3 regions of the Roseburia sp. AM23-20 genome follow, and region 3 is predicted to be linked to each of the others. Evidence: predicted binding sites of a transcription regulator. Region 3 holds the regulator's gene; each other region holds the start of a gene.
What was found. Region 3 encodes Rex, which represses fermentation and respiration genes when NADH is low (regulators of the CRP and FNR family bind a similar motif). Its sites were predicted from a motif close to ATTGTTAANTANTTAACAAT; they were not measured.
Positions count from the first base shown of each region.

Region 1: a site for Rex is predicted at 3,645-3,664, ahead of DW650_RS14705 (enoyl-CoA hydratase-related protein). Genes of this name have one in related genera too.
Region 2: a site for Rex is predicted at 4,614-4,633, ahead of DW650_RS00305 (iron-sulfur cluster assembly scaffold protein). Genes of this name have one in related genera too.

Region 1 is NZ_QRHS01000021.1:27,404-34,132, forward strand. It holds gene glf (UDP-galactopyranose mutase) at 1-701, opposite strand, end outside; gene DW650_RS14695 (A/G-specific adenine glycosylase) at 1,075-2,262, opposite strand; gene DW650_RS14700 (pyridoxal phosphate-dependent aminotransferase) at 2,329-3,507, opposite strand; gene DW650_RS14705 (enoyl-CoA hydratase-related protein) at 3,687-4,490, shown strand; gene DW650_RS14710 (response regulator transcription factor) at 4,561-6,153, opposite strand; gene DW650_RS14715 (sensor histidine kinase) at 6,167-6,729, opposite strand, start outside.
Region 2 is NZ_QRHS01000001.1:62,995-69,723, reverse strand. It holds gene DW650_RS00330 (hypothetical protein) at 1-237, opposite strand, end outside; gene DW650_RS00325 (Y-family DNA polymerase) at 234-1,763, opposite strand; gene DW650_RS00320 (HI0074 family nucleotidyltransferase substrate-binding subunit) at 2,010-2,444, opposite strand; gene DW650_RS00315 (nucleotidyltransferase family protein) at 2,425-2,706, opposite strand; gene DW650_RS00310 (GGGtGRT protein) at 2,851-3,861, opposite strand; gene DW650_RS00305 (iron-sulfur cluster assembly scaffold protein) at 3,880-4,572, opposite strand; gene DW650_RS00300 (YARHG domain-containing protein) at 4,720-6,282, opposite strand; gene DW650_RS00295 (methyl-accepting chemotaxis protein) at 6,304-6,729, opposite strand, start outside.
Region 3 is NZ_QRHS01000001.1:266,388-273,116, reverse strand. It holds gene DW650_RS01255 (isopropylmalate/homocitrate/citramalate synthase) at 1-601, shown strand, start outside; gene DW650_RS01250 (GntR family transcriptional regulator) at 612-1,271, shown strand; gene DW650_RS01245 (NADP-dependent isocitrate dehydrogenase) at 1,286-2,497, shown strand; gene abc-f (ribosomal protection-like ABC-F family protein) at 2,494-4,431, shown strand; gene DW650_RS01235 (redox-sensing transcriptional repressor Rex) at 4,557-5,210, shown strand; gene DW650_RS01230 (NAD(P)H-hydrate dehydratase) at 5,297-6,729, shown strand, end outside.

The sequences.
Region 1 (6,729 bases), on a different contig from region 3:
TCAAAATAAATCTGATCTTCCTCAAAACGTAGCCGTTCTTTGCAGTCAACACCTGTCTCAACCGTGATATTCTCATGATCTAACATACGCTCAAACATCGGTGTAAATCCTTCTTTGGGTACTCCCTGATATTTATCCTGGAAATAACGGTTATCATAGGAAACCAGCACCGGAACTCGTCCTGTTACTTCCGGACTGATATCCTCCGGTTTTTGTCCCCACTGCTTCATTGTATATTTTAAAAATACATTTTCATATACAAACTGTGCGATCTCACGAATATCAGGATCATCATTTTCACGTAATTTCATGATCGGTACACGGCTTCCCTCACCGTATGCAGCGATCAGTTTCTGCTCTAAGGCATCCGCTTTTTCCTTATCATATACCATATGAAGTGTATTTAAATTAAATGGAACCGGGATCAGACGATCTCCAACCTTTGCTACCACCTCATGCCCAAATGCATACCAGTCCGTAAATCTTGACAGATACTGATACACTTCCTCAATTCCTGTATGAAAAATATGTGGTCCGTAATTATGTATTAATATTCCATGTGCATCCGGCTCATCATAACAGTTGCCTCCGATATGACTGCGTCTCTCCAAAACCAGCACTTTCTTTCCGGCTTCTTCCGCAAGTTTTCTCGCACTGACAGCACCTGCAATTCCTGCGCCGATCACGATACAATCGTACATAAAATCCTCCTTGTTTTCCGATTTTCATAACATCATAGCCACTTTATTATACACATTTTCCCACTGCAAACCAATCAATTTTTTCTTTAGATATTCTTAATTCTTACCATATTCCGTAGTTGTTCATATTTTATTTACATATTTCTCACAAACAAGGCATACGACGGTCACAATTCCCCGGTATACTAAACTCAAAGTTAAGGCAACAAGTTAAAATTTTTCATAGAACTTTTTTTCATACCTGATGTAAGTCAGGCAGCCTTGCTTATCAGATAAGCAAGGTTCCTCCCAGCAAATAGTGAATCACTTCACTTTCCATACACACTCTTTTTCATAATGAATAGCCGGTGCTGTTGCACCGGCTCCCTCTTTTTTATCTGTTCTTTTCATTTCCAAGCAAAATATTCATATACTTTGCATAAGCAGCAAATGCAGATGGTATGGCGTATTTTTCTTTCGCATCTTCTGCATCCACAAATAATAATCCGTCTGTACCAATTTTTTTGCTCTGCACCTGTGGCTGCATTTCCGGTTCCTCCACACGGACCGCATATCCTGTCATATGCCATTCTATATGGGAAAAAATATGTTTTGCATCCCCCAACGGCTGAATACGGATCGGTGCATATCCCATCTCTTTTACCAGAGAAAGTACTTCCTCCTGCCCCAGATTTCCCTCAACATTTGGAAGTTCATACAGTCCTGCCAAAAGTCCCTTTCCAGGTCTTTTCCTGATTGCAACCTTTTGATCATCCCTTAAGATCAGAACCGTTTTTTTCTCGATCTTACGCGGTTTCGCCTTGCTTTTAACCGGTATCTGCTCTATCAGTCCCTGTTTTTTTGCCTCACACAGGTTTTCCCACGGACATTCTTCACATAATGGTGCACCGTTTGGCACGCAGACAGTTGCTCCAAGTTCCATAAGTGCCTGATTAAACGCACCGGCAAGGTTTCCGTGATATACCTGTGCCTTCAGATTCTCTGCATCCTCCATCCATGGGAATACATTTTTCTCATTTCTGTCACCAGTCCCATGCATCAGTTCTTCCAGCAATGCTTCCATCTCACTCCGGAAAGACTGTTTCATAATATCCGTATCATCTGCCGAAACGCGTGTTAAAACACGAAGCACATTCCCATCGACTGCCGGAACCGGGATTCCATATGCAATAGACGCAACCGCACCTGCTGTATAATGACCGATTCCTTTCAGTTTCAACAGTTTTTCATAATCTGCCGGAAGTTGTCCACCATAATTTTCCACGACTTCCACAGCAGCTTTCTGCATATTCCGGACACGGTTATAATACCCTAATCCCTCCCAGAGTTTTAAAAGTTCATCCTCCGGGCATACAGAAAGTGCACCTGCATCCGGCAATGCCTTCGTAAAACGTTCAAAATATGATTTTACTGCCTCCACTCTTGTCTGCTGGAGCATGATCTCTGAAACCCACACCCTGTATGGTGTCGGTTTTTCACGCCACGGCAGTATGCGGGCATGGCTTAAAAACCACTTTAATAATGGGGATACCAGTTGCTTTAAGTCGTAATCTTTTAACATGTATCTCTCAAACTTTCTTTTATAATATTCTTCATTTCTGTGCTCATTTTTACACAGTTCAGCACTTTACTTTAAGTCAAACCGGCTGACAAATACTGCGATCTTATCCAAACACTGCCGGATAATGTCTTTGGAATAAGCATAAGAACAGCGGATATAACCCTTTGCACAATTTCCAAATGCATCCCCCGGAATGACTGCTACTTTCTGCTCCTGTAACAGACGGTTACAAAATTCCATACTGGTAAGTCCTGTCTTTTTCACCGATGGAAATACATAAAATGCACCTTCCGGCTCTGTCACATCAAGTCCCATGTTCTGAAATCCGTCCACCATGATCTTTCGTCTCTCATCATATTCCTTCCGCATGACTTCGATCTCTTCGTCACGAACCGGACTTGTCAGTGCTTCAAGGGCTGCCACCTGTGAAGTCGTTCCTGCAGACATGGTTGTAAACTGATGGATCTTATTCATATGGAAAATGACTTCCGCCGGGCCTGCTGCGATACCCATGCGCCATCCTGTCATTGCAAATGCCTTTGAAAAACCATTTAATACCACACAGCGTTCATACATATCCGGCAGTGCTGCAATCGACGCATGCTTTTTGCCGTAAGTCAGCTCTGCATAAATTTCGTCAGTGATCACAAAAATATCATGTGCGATCACAACCTCACGGATTGCCTCTAAATCTTCTTTTTCCATGATCGCTCCGGTAGGATTGTTCGGAAATGAGATCAGCAGAACCTTTGTTTTATCCGTGATCTTTTCTTCCAGTTCTTCTTTTGTCAGACGGAATTTATTTTCTGCTTTTAATGGAATTGAAACCGGAACACCTCCACATAATTCCACACACGGAATGTAGGAAACATAACAAGGCTCCACAACCAGTACTTCATCCCCCGGATCTACCAGTGCACGAAGTGCCAGGTCTATTCCTTCGCTTGCCCCCATTGTGATCAATATCTCATCTTCCCTGTCATAATGAAGTCCGAACTTTTCCAGATATTCTGCAGCTGCCGCACGAAGCTCTACGGTGCCACGGTTGTCCGTATATTTTGTCTCTCCACTTTTTATAGAAGCGATCGCTGCCTTCCTGACATGTTCCGGTGTCGGAAAATCCGGCTCGCCGACACCAAGTGACAATGCTCCCTCCATCGTATTCGCAATATCAAAAAAGTCCTTGATCCCTGAATCCGGCATCTCCTTTACTACCTTAGATAAGTATGATTTGCTTGTGCCCATGGTTTTTCCTCTTTTCTGTATCTTTGTCAAAATATCATACCACCTATCATAGCACTTTTTCTACCGAATTTATAGTGAATTTTTCCCATAATCTATTGACAAATTCTAGGAAAAGCTGTACGCTATTAATAACGTATATTGTTAATTTTTTATCAAACTATTCAGGAGGGTTCCAAACGATGAGCGATTTTAACAATTTAAAACTGGAAGTTGCTGAGGAGATTGCAGTTCTTACAATTTCAAGACCAGCAGCATTAAACGCATTAAACAGCGAGACTTTAGACGAGTTAAACACAGCCTTAACTGAGATCGAGGCAAGAGACGACATCAAAGTTGTAATCTTAACAGGTGGTCCTGACAAGAAAGGCAACGAATTCAAATCTTTCGTAGCAGGCGCTGATATTTCTGAGATGGTAAACTTTACAGCAGCAGAGGCAAGAGCTTTCGGTATGAGAGCTTCCGTACCATTCTTCAAATTAATGAACATGCGTCAGGTAACGATCGCAGCTGTAAATGGTTTTGCACTTGGCGGTGGATGTGAGATCTCCATGGCATGTGATATCCGTATCGCATCTGACAACGCTACTTTCGCACAGCCAGAAACAGGTCTTGGAATCATTCCTGGATTCGGCGGTACACAGAGACTTGCCCGTTTAGTAGGCATGGGACGCGCAAAAGAGATGATCTTTACCTGTGATTCCGTTGATGCAGCAGAAGCTTACCGCATCGGTCTTGTAAACAAAGTAGTTGCTCCGGAAGAGTTAATGAACACAGCAAAAGCTATGGCAAAGAAAATCATCTCCAAAGGAAGCTATGCTGTTTCCGTTGCAAAAGCAGCTATCAACAACGGTTATGATATGGACATCAAGAACGCTGTTGAGATGGAAGCAAACTTATTCGGCGTAACCTGCTCTACCCACGACAAAAAAGAAGGTATGACTGCTTTCTTAGAGAGAAGAGCCGCTGATTTAACAGATTTCTAGGATTTTTCTAAAATATAAAAAGGCATTGGAGCTTAGATGCTTCCAGTGCCTTTTTTGTACTTCTGCTATTTTAATTTTGTAACATGTTCTTCCGGAATTTTGCCGGTGTACAGCCTTTTACCTGTATAAAACGGTTTACAAAATAATCCAGGTCACGATAACCCACATCTTCTGCGATCTGTGCGATCTTCTTATCTGTATGAAGCAAATAGTCTGCTGCCTGTTCCATTCGGTAATTATTTAGGTAGTCTTTGAATGACTGTCCGTATTTTTTTCGAAACAGCTGTCCTAAATATGCACTGTTGACATAATATTTTTCACTCAGACTTTTTAACGTGATATTTGATGCAAAATTTTCTTTCACTTCTTTTTCTACCATACTTAAGACACCTCTGGAAACATTTTTCCGAAGCTGTGAAAGATAGTCTGCATATTCACAGGCAAAACGTGTCAGGTGTGCCTTACTTCCTCTCTTTACCCCGGTCTCAAAGCTGCTTTCACTGATCAGCCTTAAGATTTTTTCCTGATTCACATCATCATCCTGCTCACAGGCAAGATGGATCAGCTGGAACAGAAGATAATTGATATTCAACGTCATTGTCTCACCGCAGATTCCCCTTTTTCCCATTTCTTCATAGAAATATTCCACCGCACTGCGGATTCCGACATGATTGTTCTGCTCAATCATTTTTAACAGCCCATCTAAACTTTCCTTACATAAAACAATACCATCCGGCGATACCTGAACTTCCTCTTCATAATAGTAAATCTGTTTTTTACTCCGGAATCCCTGAAAAGAACGAAGCATACAGGTATTGCCATATGACCTTGCTATATTACTGATGTCCTGTACTTTTTTCCCGACTAACATAATGACCGGCTGATTCATATTATTTTCCAGATACTCACGGAAATGTTCTAAATAATCCTGTTCTGACATCCCTGCTTTCTTTGCAACACGGTCAAAATATAAAAAACAAACATCATAGATTTTTTCATTTACCGATACATCAAACACGCATAAATCGGCATCTTCCTTTAAATATTCCATACACAGATGGTAAAGTTTTCTCTGTGCTACCCTCATTTCCTGATCGGACGTTTTTTCTTCATCAAAAATCTCTTCCATCTGGATTTCCACATAACGTACGCCTTTCGTACATTCCATATGCTCACGGACATATTCAAGATTAAGCTGGTCAAATTTTCCCTGGACAAGTGAAATAATATGTCTTGCCAGATATGCCTGTTTCATTTTTTTATTCTTTTCAATGTCCGACTTCTCCTGACTGCTTAAAGCCATCACCTTGTTTAACATCTTTAACAGGATCTCTCTGTCTACCGGTTTTAAAATATAATCTGTGCACCCATGCTGCATTGCCTGCTGTGCAAATCCAAATTCCGCATATCCACTTAAAACCACAAAACATGCATCAGAAATTGATTCTTTACGGATTTTCTCTAAAAGCTCTAATCCCGTCATCTGCGGCATCTTGATATCTGCAATGATCAGATCTGCTTTTTTCTTCTGTAAAAACTCCAATGCCTCAAGTCCATTTGCAGCCGTCCCTGCAATCTCAAATCCTTCCTGTTCCCAATCAATCAGATGCTTCAGTCCCTCTAAAATGAAGGGCTCATCATCAACCAGTAAAACCTTTAACATTTCCCTAATCCCCCTATACATACTGCAATGGTATCTGTATCAGAACCGTAGTTCCCACACCTTCTTCTCCGTCTAATTGAAACTCTACCTGATTTTCTGTAACCAGTTTAAGACGGACACAGGCATTTAAGATTCCAACTCTTCCATTGCTCTTTAACATTTCAATATTGGCACTATTCATTTTCTTCTCCAGTACTAAAATTTTCTCCTCTTCCATTCCGGTTCCCGTATCCTCAATTTCAATGTAAAGTTTTTCATCCTGTCTGTTTATTCTCACAAATATCCATCCCGGCGATGCTTTACCCTCAATCCCATGTACACAGGCATTTTCAACAAATGTTACAATCGTTAATTTAGGAATCCTGTATGTATCACACCCTTCCTCCACATCAATGCTGTAATTTAATCTGTCCCCAAACCGGTATTTCTGAAGAGCCAGATATGCTTTTACAAATTCGATTTCATCTGTAATGCTTACGGAATCATTTCCCCATTCCACATACTGTCTCTGCATGATGGCAAGTTTTGCCACCATATCTGCTGTCTCATTTTCATTTTTCAGAATACTGTGCATTC
Region 2 (6,729 bases), 200 kb from region 3:
CATTTTTTCATCAAGCTGTTCTTTTTTATCCTCATCAAGTTCTAAAAAATCTTCTGTCCGTCTTGCCGTCTCACGGATTGAATCCTCATGTCCTGTCAGTGCTGCAAAAGGAGAAAATTGCGCTGCTCTGTCTAACAATGCCATCTGCGGATGTTTTACAGAAACATGGTGTGGCAGATGGATGATATCATCATATTTGTGTGTTTCTTTTTCTTTAAACAGATTTTGTTCCCTCATGCTTTGTGTCCCCCGATCTGCCTGTTACGTTCTATGCTTGTAGCGCCTTCCTGAAGATTCATCCCCTTTAACATGGCATTTTTCCCATATTTCTTTTTTACACTGAGAACTGCCTCCTGAAGTTTTCTCTCTTTTTCCATTTTTTCCTTTTCCGCCTGCTTTTTTTCTTCTAATGCCGCATAATCCGTAAACAGATCCAACTGTTCAAATGTATCATCCTGTCTTGCTGAAGTTTCATCCGACAGCCTGCAGGCGACAACATAAATCCGGCGGATCAGAAGATCTGGATCTACGATACGGTCATATAACTCCATAACAGCATCCATAATCTGTTTGGTCGATGAAGTCCGGCTTTTCAGATTGATCGTACCGTGAGCGTGTTTTGGCACTTTTCTTCCATAACGGTCAATGGTCACTTCCCCATGATATGCATTTTTACGCTTCGGATCAGTCAGATTATCGATATCATAACCGATGGTAAGTACCATCTGATCTGTAACCAGATGTTTGTCCACAAGATCCAGTACAAGCAGATCCGTCATTTCCCGGACGATCAGCTTTCCCTTTTCAAATTCATATGGACACTGTAATACCTGCCCGGAACTAATGCTGTTTGTCTCCGGCTTGTACGCCTTGATCAGATCGATCGTGGTCGGCTCATACCCCCATGCATGATCGATCAGAAGTTCTGCATTGATGCCAAACATCCTGTATAGCAGATCTTCGTTATAAAAATCCTGTTCCCTCCCCAATGAACAGCGGGCAACATCTCCCATTGTATACAGTCCTGCCGCCTCTAATTTTTTCCGGTATCCACCGCCAACCCTCCAGAAATCTGTCAGCGGTCTGTGATCCCACAGCAGCCGGCGGTAACTCATCTCATCAAGCTCTGCGATCCGCACTCCATTTGCATCCGGTGTCACATGTTTTGCAACAACATCCATCGCAACCTTGCACAGATAAAGATTCGTACCGATACCGGCGGTTGCCGTAACACCGGTTTCTTTTAAAACATCCTGAATCATTTTCTCTGCAAGCTCCCTTGCACTCATCTGATATGTTTTCAGATAATGCGTTACATCCATAAATACTTCATCCACGGAATAAACATGCATATCTTCCGGTGCTACATATTTTAAATAAATATCATAGATCCGGTTACTTTCTTCCATATAAAGCGCCATGCGCGGTGGTGCTGTAATATAAGTCAGTTCCAGTGCCGGATTATTTTTCAGTTCCTTGTCATCTGCTGATTTTCCTGTAAACATTCCACCGGCAATCCGGCTTCTCCGCTCCTTATTGACCTGTTTTACTTTCTGCACCACTTCAAATAATCTTGCACGTCCCGGAATACCGTATGCCTTTAATGACGGTGATACCGCAAGGCAGATCGTTTTCTCCGTTCTGCTCTCGTCTGCCACGACAAGATTTGTCGTCAGCGGATCATATCCTAATTTTACACATTCTACAGATGCATAAAAAGATTTCAGATCGATTGCAATATAAATATGGGATGAATCATTCATGTCCGGACGCCGCCTCTCTTTCTGCTTCTGGTTATAGATATTATTATAGCAGAAAATATGTTCGATTATCACCCTGTTTTGGAAAAAATTGAAAATATCGGACTATATTAAAATAATGGTACTGATTCTAATAAATCATCCAAAAATAGCCACCTGGATAGTTAGTCCAAATGGCTTATAAAAAATATATCACTTTAATCTATAGATAATCTTTTTCTACAAAATACCCCTCTTCGAAACGTCCTATCAGGCTTTAAAACTGTCTTCTTCCTGCATTCCCTTTTCAAAATACTCTTCTGCTATCATTTTAAATTTATAAAAAACATCATAATACACTGTTGTTATCTTTTCAAAATTTTCTCTTGCAACTGCACCATCATAATCATGAGCAAGCAGATTTCTTGTTCTCAACATTTGCAGCCAAACATCATCATCAATCAATTTGTTTGAAAATGCCGCCTGTAAATTCGCTCTTGGCGATCCAAGCGCTATATCATTAATACCCAATACTTTGACTAAAATATCCTTCATCACTTTCCATGATAAATCAAATGTTAAATTATAATTTTGAGCAGTACCTTCTAACACAAAATCAGCATCCGGGTCTGCTGTTTTACTTTTTTTTAAATTATTCAAACTTCTGCAAAAATTTTTATATCTGTTAATATATTTGTTTTCCATACTTTGCGATATCCTCCAAAAGATACTGGTTTCGAATTGTTTTATATTCCAAAATATCTATCTTACGTAAAGTTTCTATTTTTTCTAGATCCTGTTCAAGTTTATCCATATCCACATCACCATAAACTACAAAATCAATATCACTATATGGAGTTGCTGTATCTGTTGCGAATGAACCTATAAGAACCAATTTTTTTACACCATTTTTTTTACATATTTCTGCAACTTTTGTAATTAATATATTTACGGGCATTACATTCATGATTCTAAACTAACCCTCCCGTTTCTCAAAACATTTAGAATTCTGATAAAAGTATAAATCATATTCAAATAAATTTATACAGAAAAAGAAACGGGATTCTTGCAAATACAAAAATCTCGTTTCTTTCTATGCTTTAAATTTATCTTAGAACTTACCAGCCTTATGAGCTTCCTCAACGGAAACTGCAACAGCAACTGTAGCACCAACCATAGGGTTGTTACCCATTCCGATCAGACCCATCATCTCAACGTGAGCCGGTACGGAAGAAGAACCTGCGAACTGTGCATCAGAGTGCATACGTCCCATGGTATCTGTCATACCGTAGGAAGCAGGACCTGCTGCCATGTTGTCCGGGTGAAGTGTACGTCCTGTACCACCGCCGGAAGCAACTGAGAAGTATTTCTTACCCTGCTCGATACATTCTTTTTTGTATGTACCTGCAACCGGATGCTGGAAACGTGTTGGGTTTGTAGAGTTACCAGTGATGGAAACACCTACGTTCTCATGATGCATGATCGCAACACCTTCCTGAACGTCATCTGCACCATAGCATTTTACAGTTGCACGAAGTCCGTTAGAATATGCTTTCTCATATACAACATTTAATTTTGCAGCTTTGTAATCATACTGTGTTTCAACAAATGTAAATCCGTTGATACGGGAGATGATCTGTGCAGCATCTTTTCCAAGTCCGTTTAAGATAACACGTAATGGTTTCTGACGTACTTTGTTTGCTTTCTCAGCGATACCGATCGCACCCTCAGCAGCTGCGAATGACTCATGTCCTGCTAAGAAGCAGAAGCACTCTGTCTCTTCCTCTAATAACATTTTACCAAGGTTACCATGTCCAAGACCTACTTTTCTGTGGTCTGCAACAGAACCCGGAATACAGAATGCCTGAAGTCCCTCACCGATTGCTGCAGCAGCATCAGCAGCTCTTGTACATCCTTTTTTGATTGCGATTGCAGCACCTACAGTGTAAGCCCAGCAAGCGTTCTCAAAACAGATTGGCTGGATTTTCTTTACCTGATCATATACATCAAGTCCAGCATCTTTTGTAATTTTTTCAGCTTCTTCAATAGAGCTGATACCATAGCTGTTTAACACAGCGTTGATCTGGTCAATTCTTCTTTCATATCCTTCAAATAATGCCATTTTCGTCCGTCTCCTTTCCTACTCTTCTCTCGGGTCGATGATTTTAACAGCATCTGCCACACGGCCGTACTGTCCTTTTGCTTTTTCCCATGCAGTGTTAGGATCATCGCCTTTTTTAATGAAGTCAGTCATTTTTCCAAGAGAAACGAACTGATATCCGATAACTTCGTTATTCTCATCAAGAGCAATACCGGTTACATAACCTTCTGCCATCTCTAAGTAACGAACACCTTTCTCTTTGGTAGCGTACATTGTACCAACCTGGGAACGAAGTCCTTTACCTAAATCCTCAAGACCAGCACCGATTGCAAGACCGTCATCAGAGAATGCACTCTGTGTACGACCATAAACGATCTGTAAGAATAACTCTCTCATTGCTGTATTGATTGCATCACAAACAAGGTCTGTGTTTAATGCTTCAAGAATTGTTTTGCCCTGTAATACCTCTGCTGCCATAGCTGCGGAATGTGTCATACCAGAGCATCCGATTGTCTCAACTAAAGCTTCTTCGATTACACCATTTTTTACATTTAATGAAAGCTTGCAGGCACCCTGCTGAGGAGCACACCAGCCAACACCGTGTGTAAAACCTGAAATATCTTCAATTTTTTTAGAATGAACCCATTTGCCTTCTTCCGGAATTGGAGCTGGTTCATGTTTTGCGCCCTTTGCTACAGGACACATGTTTTCGACTTCCTTAGTGTAAATCATTTTAAGACTCCTTTCACTTAATAGAACTGTATGTATCAGACTTTGTTATACATTTAACATACCTTACTTATTTTCGCACATTTTGTTGAAATCTACAAGTCCTAATCGAAAAAAATTATCTTTATTCCGTGTATTTGTTTTTATACACTAGTCAAAGTAATTTAACTCCGAAAAAACTTCCGTGCCGGGTCTGCCGACGTTGCTGACATTTTCACCATCCACATGGATGTACCCTTCTGTTCCGTCTTTTGCACGCACATAGATCCATTCCTTTGCATCAGAGCTGATAAAGAACACATCCTGCCCGGACGAAACCGTTACCTGTTCCGAATTCTGATCCATAGCTTTCCACAACGGAAGATCCACATATAATCTGTGCGGTGTGAAATACTTGTATTGATGCATACCGCCATCCATATATTCCAGTTTCCGTGCATTGCTGTCATACCACCAGTATCCATTAAGATATGCGGTTTCAAGAATATCTGTACGGATTGTTCCATTGATTCCGTTTTGCCCGGTAAAACCATTGATTCCGCCATTCTGCTCCTTAAAAGGGAAACCATCCACTTCCCCGATAAACGCCAGCGCACTTCCGTCATACCGGTAAAAATAAGTCGCATAATCGGCACTTGGTCCATCGTCTAATACCGCGATTTCCAGAGAATTATCATATTCATCCATGTCTGTAACATAAAAGCTTTCCGTTTCTGGTGTCACCATAGCTGCATATTCACACAGTTCATATGCTGTTCCATTAACCGTAAGGACACAGGAATAACCTGAATAATCACTACTCTCTTTCACATCATAACGGATCTCTTCTTCGCTGCCATCTCCATTAAGATCCACCATAATATTCTGTCCTGTTTTATATTCTTTCGGATACGGATGCTCCTGTTCATATGCTGTTTCAGCTTCCTGTATTACCTTTAAGTTGTCTTTTTCTGTCTGGCTCAGCACAGATTCATCAAATGCATCTGCTTCTTCACTTTTTTCATACCAGGAACATGCATTAAAATAACTCTGCAGATATTCATTGGTAAAACCCCGTCCATGTCTTGCATAGATTTCATTGCGTGCTAACCATAAATCATTGTCCGACATATTGATAAGACTGTCTGCCGAAATTGTCTGTGTCATACTGACCGGAATGATATACTGGTCAGCATCTTTGTGCAGGTTCTGTGTATCAATGACCGCATTCTGTACTACCGTATCTGACTGCTGCATCATCCCTTGATATTCATTTAAAGTATCCTCATTTTCCACATCGCAGCTCACATCCGTAGGCCTCACAACCTCATATAACACTCCATCATCGGTATATCCTAAAATACTTACACCGGCAGCATCCGGATACCATTCCGTGTCTTTGGTAATTCCAAAAAGAAACCCCGTCCCACTTTCTTTCTCATAGGATTTTTTCTGAAAAACAGAAAAACCGGTATCATCTTCTAAAATTACATACTTATCTTCCCAGCTCTCCGGGAACTGCAGCGTGATCTCTTTCCAGATATATTTTTCTTCGGCTGCTTCCATTTTTTCAGACGCACTGCTGTCTATTTCGGATTCTGTTTCATCTGTATCTGAAATTCCTGCTGTTTTCTGCTCATTGCTGTTTATTTTATTTTGTGCCATATCTGGCTCACCACACCCTGCTGTAAAAAGCAAAAGTGCGGCTGTAAACAACCACACTTTATTTTTCATATAATTATGCATTCCTTTCTGTCAGTGCAAAAACTTTTTTATATCATCTGCCGTACTGTGAATTTTCTCTACCGCATTCTGAACCTGTTTTGCAACATCAAGGTTTTCTTCACTGAGTGTATGTACCTGTTCTGCACTCGCCGTAACTTCCTCAGTCGCTGCCGAAAGCTGCGAGCAGTTTACCACAATCTTATTGTTGGAATCTGAAAGTCCGCTTACCTTTTTATTGACCTCTTCAATATGGGCAACCAGCTCACCTATATTTTTATTAAGCAGATTAAATGTTTCTGACGCAGCAAGAATCTTTTCTTTCTGATCTTCCGTTGCCTGTACAGAACCTTCTACTGATACAACCACATCATTTGCATTTGCATTCAGTTCGTTTGTAATTCTCGTGATCTCTTCCGTCGAATTTTTTGTCTGTTCCGCAAGCTGTCTGATCTGCTC
Region 3 (6,729 bases):
CGAATGGCATGGTCATAATGATTTCTATAAAGCAGTTAATAACTCTACGACGGCATGGCTTTATGGAGCCAGTGGTGTCAACTGCTCCCTGTTCGGTATCGGAGAGCGTACCGGTAACACACCGCTTGAGGCTATGGTTTTTGAATATGCACAGTTAAAGGGAACACTCGATGGTATGGATACCACAGTGATCACAGAGCTGGCGGAATATTTTGAAAAAGAGCTTGGATATGTGCAGCCGAGCCGTACACCGTTTGTCGGCAGTAATTTTAACGTTACAAGAGCTGGAATCCATGCGGACGGACTTCTGAAAAATGAGGAGATCTATAATATTTTTGATACCGGAAAATTCTTAAACAGACCGCCATTAGTATCTGTTTCCAACACATCCGGTCTTGCAGGAATTGCTCTCTGGATCAACTCATATTATCATCTTCCGAAAGATAAGAGTGTCGATAAGAACTCAGAACTTGTAAAAAAAGTAAAAGTCTGGGTAGACAAGCAGTATGAGGATGGACGTGTTACGGTACTGACGGATAAGGAATTAGTAGAAGAAATTGAAAAATGCTGTAAGGAATTAAATGTAACAATAGGAGCATGAGGTGTCATATATGGGAGAGGATAATTATTCCTTAAGTTCCCGTGTGTTCCATACGATCCGTGAGAATATTTTATCCGGAAAATATGCGACAGACGAAGAACTGAAGGAAAAAAATATCGGCGAAGAGTTAGGCGTCAGCCGTACTCCGGTGCGTGAGGCGCTCCGCCAGCTTGAACTGGAAGGATTAGTCACCATCATTCCGAATAAGGGTGCTTATGTTGTAGGTATTTCCAAGAAAGATATTCAGGATATTTACGAGATACGGTCACGTTTGGAGGGACTGTGTGCAAAGTGGGCTGCGGACAATATCACAAAAGAGCAGTTAGATGAACTGGATGAAAATATATATCTGTCTGATTTCCATGCAGCAAAAGGAAATTCAGAACAAGTCGTGGAATTAGATAACCGTTTCCATGAGATTTTATATAACGCTTCTGACAGTAAAGAGCTGAAACATGTGCTGCTTGATTTTCATCATTACGTGCAGCGTGTACGTAAAATCACACTTGCAGATCCAAAACGTTCTGTGCAATCGAATCAGGAACACAGACAGATTGTGGAAGCATTAAAAAAACATGATGCCAATCTGGCAGAAAAACTTGCAAATGAGCATATGATGAACACCATTCACAATATGGACAATTACGGATGGGACAATTTATTTCAATAGAAAAGGAGAACATAATGGAAAAAATCAAAATGACAACACCACTGGTAGAGATGGACGGAGATGAGATGACAAGAATCCTCTGGAAAATGATCAAAGATGAATTACTTCTGCCGTTTATTGATTTAAAAACAGAGTATTATGATCTTGGATTAGAGCATCGTAATGAGACAAATGATCAGGTTACCGTTGACTCTGCCAATGCAACAAAGAAATACGGTGTTGCTGTAAAATGTGCAACGATCACACCAAATGCAGCCCGCATGACTGAATATAATTTAAAAGAAATGTGGAAAAGCCCGAATGGTACGATCCGCGCCATGTTAGATGGAACGGTATTCCGTGCACCGATCGTTGTAAAAGGGATCGAGCCATGTGTAAAGAACTGGAAAAAACCGATCACGATCGCGCGTCATGCATATGGCGATGTATATAAAGCAACTGAGATGAAGATTCCTGGAGCAGGCAAATGTGAGCTGGTATATACAGCGGAAGATGGTACAGAGACGAGAGAACTGATCCACAACTTTACCGGAGCAGGCGTTGTTCAGGGACAGCATAACCTTTGCAATTCCATTGAAAGTTTCGCAAAAAGCTGTTTTAATTATGCACTGGATACAAAACAGGATCTGTGGTTTGCAACAAAGGATACGATTTCAAAAAAATACGATCATACCTTTAAAGACATTTTCCAGGAAATCTTTGATGCAGAGTACAAAGAAAAATTTGAAAAAGCAGGTATTACCTATTTTTATACATTGATCGATGATGCAGTTGCACGTGTAATGAAGTCTGAGGGTGGTTATATCTGGGCATGTAAAAATTATGATGGAGATGTCATGAGTGATATGGTTTCAAGTGCATTTGGTTCACTTGCCATGATGACTTCTGTATTAGTTTCCCCGGATGGATATTATGAATATGAAGCTGCACATGGAACGGTACAGCGCCATTATTACAAACACTTAAAAGGTGAGGAGACATCCACAAACTCTGTTGCAACTATTTTTGCATGGACAGGTGCACTTAAGAAACGTGGAGAACTTGATTCTAACCAGGCATTATCTGATTTTGCAGAAAAACTTGAAAAGGCTTGTATAAAGACCATTGAAGATGGTAAAATGACAAAAGACCTTGCGCTGATTACTACAAATCCGAATCCGGTTGTATTAAACAGCGAAAATTTCATCAAGGCAATCAGAACAACATTAGAGGAAAGTTTAAAATGATTTTGTCATGTCAGAGTATCTCAAAGTCTTTTGGAACAGATGAGATCTTAAAAGATGTAAGTTTTCATATTGAAGCAAACGAAAAAGCAGCGATTGTCGGCATCAATGGTGCCGGCAAGTCTACGCTGCTTAAAATTATTATGGGCGAAGAAACGTCCGATACCGGTGAAGTGATCCTTGCAAAAGATAAAACAATCGGTTATCTGGCACAGTATCAGGATGTATCGGGGCACAGAACCATTTATGACGAAGTTCTTAATGCAAGAGCTGACATCCTTGAAATGGAACAGAAACTCCGCAATATGGAGTCAGAAATGAATCAGCAGACCGGTGGGGAACTGGAAAAACTGATGGAGGTTTATCATCGTCTGAGCCACGAATTTGAACTGCAGGGCGGATATGCATACCGGAGTGAAGTAACCGGTATTTTAAAAGGACTTGGTTTTTCGGACGAAGATTTAACAAAACAGATGAATGAATTGTCCGGAGGACAGAAAACCAGGGTTTCGCTTGGCAAACTCTTAGTCACAAAGCCGGATGTATTACTTTTAGATGAGCCGACAAACCATCTGGATATGGAGTCGATCCGCTGGCTTGAGAATTTTCTGCGGGCTTACAAAGGGGCTGTTGTGATCGTAGCACATGACCGTTATTTTCTGGATCGCGTTGTCACAAAAGTTGTAGAGATTTTCCAGCATAAAGCGTATGTATATCAGGGAAATTACTCGGATTTTGCGAAGAAGAAAGCAAAAGTCCGTGAAGATCTGTTAAAACAATATTATAATCAGCAGCGTGAGATCAGACATCAGGAAGAAGTTATCACAAAGTTAAAATCGTTTAACCGTGAAAAATCCATCAAGCGTGCGGAGAGCCGCGAAAAGATGTTAGACAAGATAGAACGTATTGAAAAACCGGTTGAGGACAATACAGACATTAAGATCGTGTTAGAGCCAAATGTGGTCAGCGGAAATGATGTCCTTACGGTGTCAGGTCTTGCAAAATCATATCCGCCGGTTACATTGTTTTCGGATATCTCATTCGAGATTAAACGTGGGGAGCGGGTAGCACTGATCGGCAATAACGGAACCGGGAAAACGACCATCTTAAAGATCATCAATAATCTGATACAGGCAGATGGTGGTACGGTAACACTTGGTTCGAATGTTCACATTGGATATTACGATCAGGAACATCAGCTTTTACATATGGATAAAACCATATTTGAAGAGATCTCAGATGCTTATCCAGAGCTGAATAACACAAAGATCCGCAATGTACTGGCAGCCTTTTTATTTACAAATGATGATGTGTTTAAGCGGATCTCAGATTTAAGCGGTGGTGAAAGAGGCCGTGTCTCCCTGGCAAAACTGATGCTTTCAGATGCTAATTTTCTTATTTTAGATGAGCCGACAAACCATCTGGACATTACATCCAAGGAAATTTTGGAATCTGCATTAAACCAGTATACAGGAACGGTATTTTTTGTTTCACATGACCGCTATTTTATCAATCAGACAGCAACAAGAATCCTGGAGCTGACAGGTGAAACAATTGTAAATTATATCGGAAACTATGATTATTATCTGGAAAAACATGATATTATGACGCAGTTGTATGTGAAACAGCCAGAAACTTCAGATGTGCAGCCTAAGAAACAGGATGATGCCGTTAATAAGCTCGACTGGCAGGCACAAAAAGCAGAGCAGGCAAGGATTCGTAAAATTGAAAACAGTTTAAAAAAAGCCGAGGAAGAGATTGCCGCACTTGAAAGTGAAATAAGCATGATCGATGAAGAATGTGCAAAGCCGGAAAACGCAGTTAATTCCGCAAAATTAAATGAGCTTGCAGCAAGACAGCAGGAGTGCAGGGAACGACTGGAAACTTGCTATGAAACCTGGGAAGAGCTGTCAATGCAGTTAGATGAAACTGATTGATGATATTTCCTGATAAAACAGAAAACATCTTATTGAAAAAAAGATAGTTAAATTTTTCACACATTGACAGACACAGGGGAAATCACTATAATAAACAAGAGAACGTAAGAAAGGTGGAACCTTTTGTGCAGGAAAAAGAAATATCACAGGCAGTTATCCGGAGAATGCCGCGTTATTACCGCTACCTCGGAGAACTCTTAGATGCCGGTGTAGAACGTATATCATCCAATGATCTGAGTAAACGAATGAATGTGACTGCATCCCAGATCAGACAGGATCTGAATAATTTTGGTGGTTTTGGCCAGCAGGGTTATGGTTATAATGTAAAGTTTTTATATGAGGAAATCGGTAAGATATTAGGTTTAAATGAAAGACACAATATTATTGTGGTGGGTGCAGGTAATCTTGGACAGGCACTTACAAACTATGTGAAATTTGAAAAACTTGGTTTTGTGATCATAGGACTGTTTGATGTAAATCCTGCATTGGACGGTGTGACCGTGCGTGGAATCAAAATCCGCATGCTGGATGAATTAGAGAGTTTCTGTGCAGAAAATCAGGTGGATATTGCGGCGCTTACTATGCCAAAGGAAAAGGCTGATGCCATTGCAAACAGACTAGTCGGACTTGGAATCCGCGCAATCTGGAATTTTGCGCATGTAGACCTGGAGCTCATTGATAAAAATGTTGTTGTAGAGAATGTACATCTTTCCGACAGTTTGATGCAGTTATCTTACAACATTGTCAGAAACAAAAAAGCAGAAAAAAACGGTAACTGAAAAGGGTGCCATAAATTCAGGAAGCAATTAGCTGCCGCACAGATCTTTGTGCGGCGTTTTTTGCTTATAACAGGGGGCTTATTATCATGAAGTATCTTGTAAACAGCAGGGAAATGCAAAAATATGACGCAAATACCGTTTCACATTTTAAGGTTCCGGGACTTCTTCTGATGGAGCGTGCAGCAATAACATTTGTAAATGAACTCCATAAGCAAAAAGTCGATCTCTCAGAAGTTCTTATCGTATGCGGCAGCGGAAATAATGGTGGAGATGGTCTTGCGATCGCCCGCCTTTTATTTCTGGAGGGACATACTGTTACAGTTGTTTTTGCTGGAAATAAAGATCATTGCTCGGAGCAAAACAGAATCCAGCAGGATATTTTAAATGCATATGGTGTTCCTGTCTATACGGATTTACCGGAACAGATCAGACCAACAACTGTCATAGATGCACTATTTGGTGTAGGGTTGTCGAGAGACGTGACTGGTACTTATGCAGATATATTATGTTGTATGAATACACTTCCGGGAGAAAAAGTGGCAGTGGATATTGCATCCGGAATTTCTGCAGGTACAGGTGCTGTCCTTGGTATGGCATTTCGTGCAGATATCACGATCACATTCGCATTTGCGAAATTAGGCAGTATTCTCTGGCCGGGAAATGAATATGCCGGCAGAGTGATCGTATGTGATATCGGTATCACGAAAGAAAGCTGGCTGGGAGAGACACCGTCAGTAATGGCATTGGAAACGAAAGATTTATTGCTGCTCCCGGAGAGAAAAAGTCATTCTAATAAAGGAAGCTATGGAAAACTTTTGCTGATCGCAGGAAGTGTCAATATGGCAGGGGCGGCAGTTTTATCTGCAAAAGCTGCTTACGCCACAGGATGCGGTCTGGTGCGTGTGCTGACGCCGGAAGAAAACAGGATTATTTTACAGAGCTGTGTTCCAGAGGCGGTTCTTACTACTTATGATAAAAATGCTGCTCCGGGGAAGGCTGTATTACAGGAGGCTTTTGATTGGGCAGATGCCATTGTGGCAGGTCCCGGGCTTGGGAAAGAAAAAACTGCTGCACAGATATTAAATTTTGTGTTAGAATATGGAACGTCACAGGAAAAGAAAGCAATTCTTTTTGATGCGGATGCGTTAAATCTGATAGCAGAGCAGAATGACTTACCAGAGGCAGATATCTGGAAAAATTTTAAAATCCCGGCAGTGATCACACCTCATCCCGGAGAGATGAGCCGGCTTACCGGAAAAACAGTCAATGAGATCCAGCATCATTTGCTTCAGACTGCTGCGGATTATGCAAAAGAATATCACGTTGTATGTGTCTTAAAAGACGAACATACCGTAACTGCACTGCCGGATGGTAAAAAATACCTGAATCTTTCCGGCAATTCCGGAATGGCAACAGCAGGAAGCGGAGATGTGTTAAGCGGTGTGATCGGTACACTTATGGCACAGAAAATAACACCTTACCAGGCGGCTCCTCTTGGGGTATATCTTCATGGCCTGTC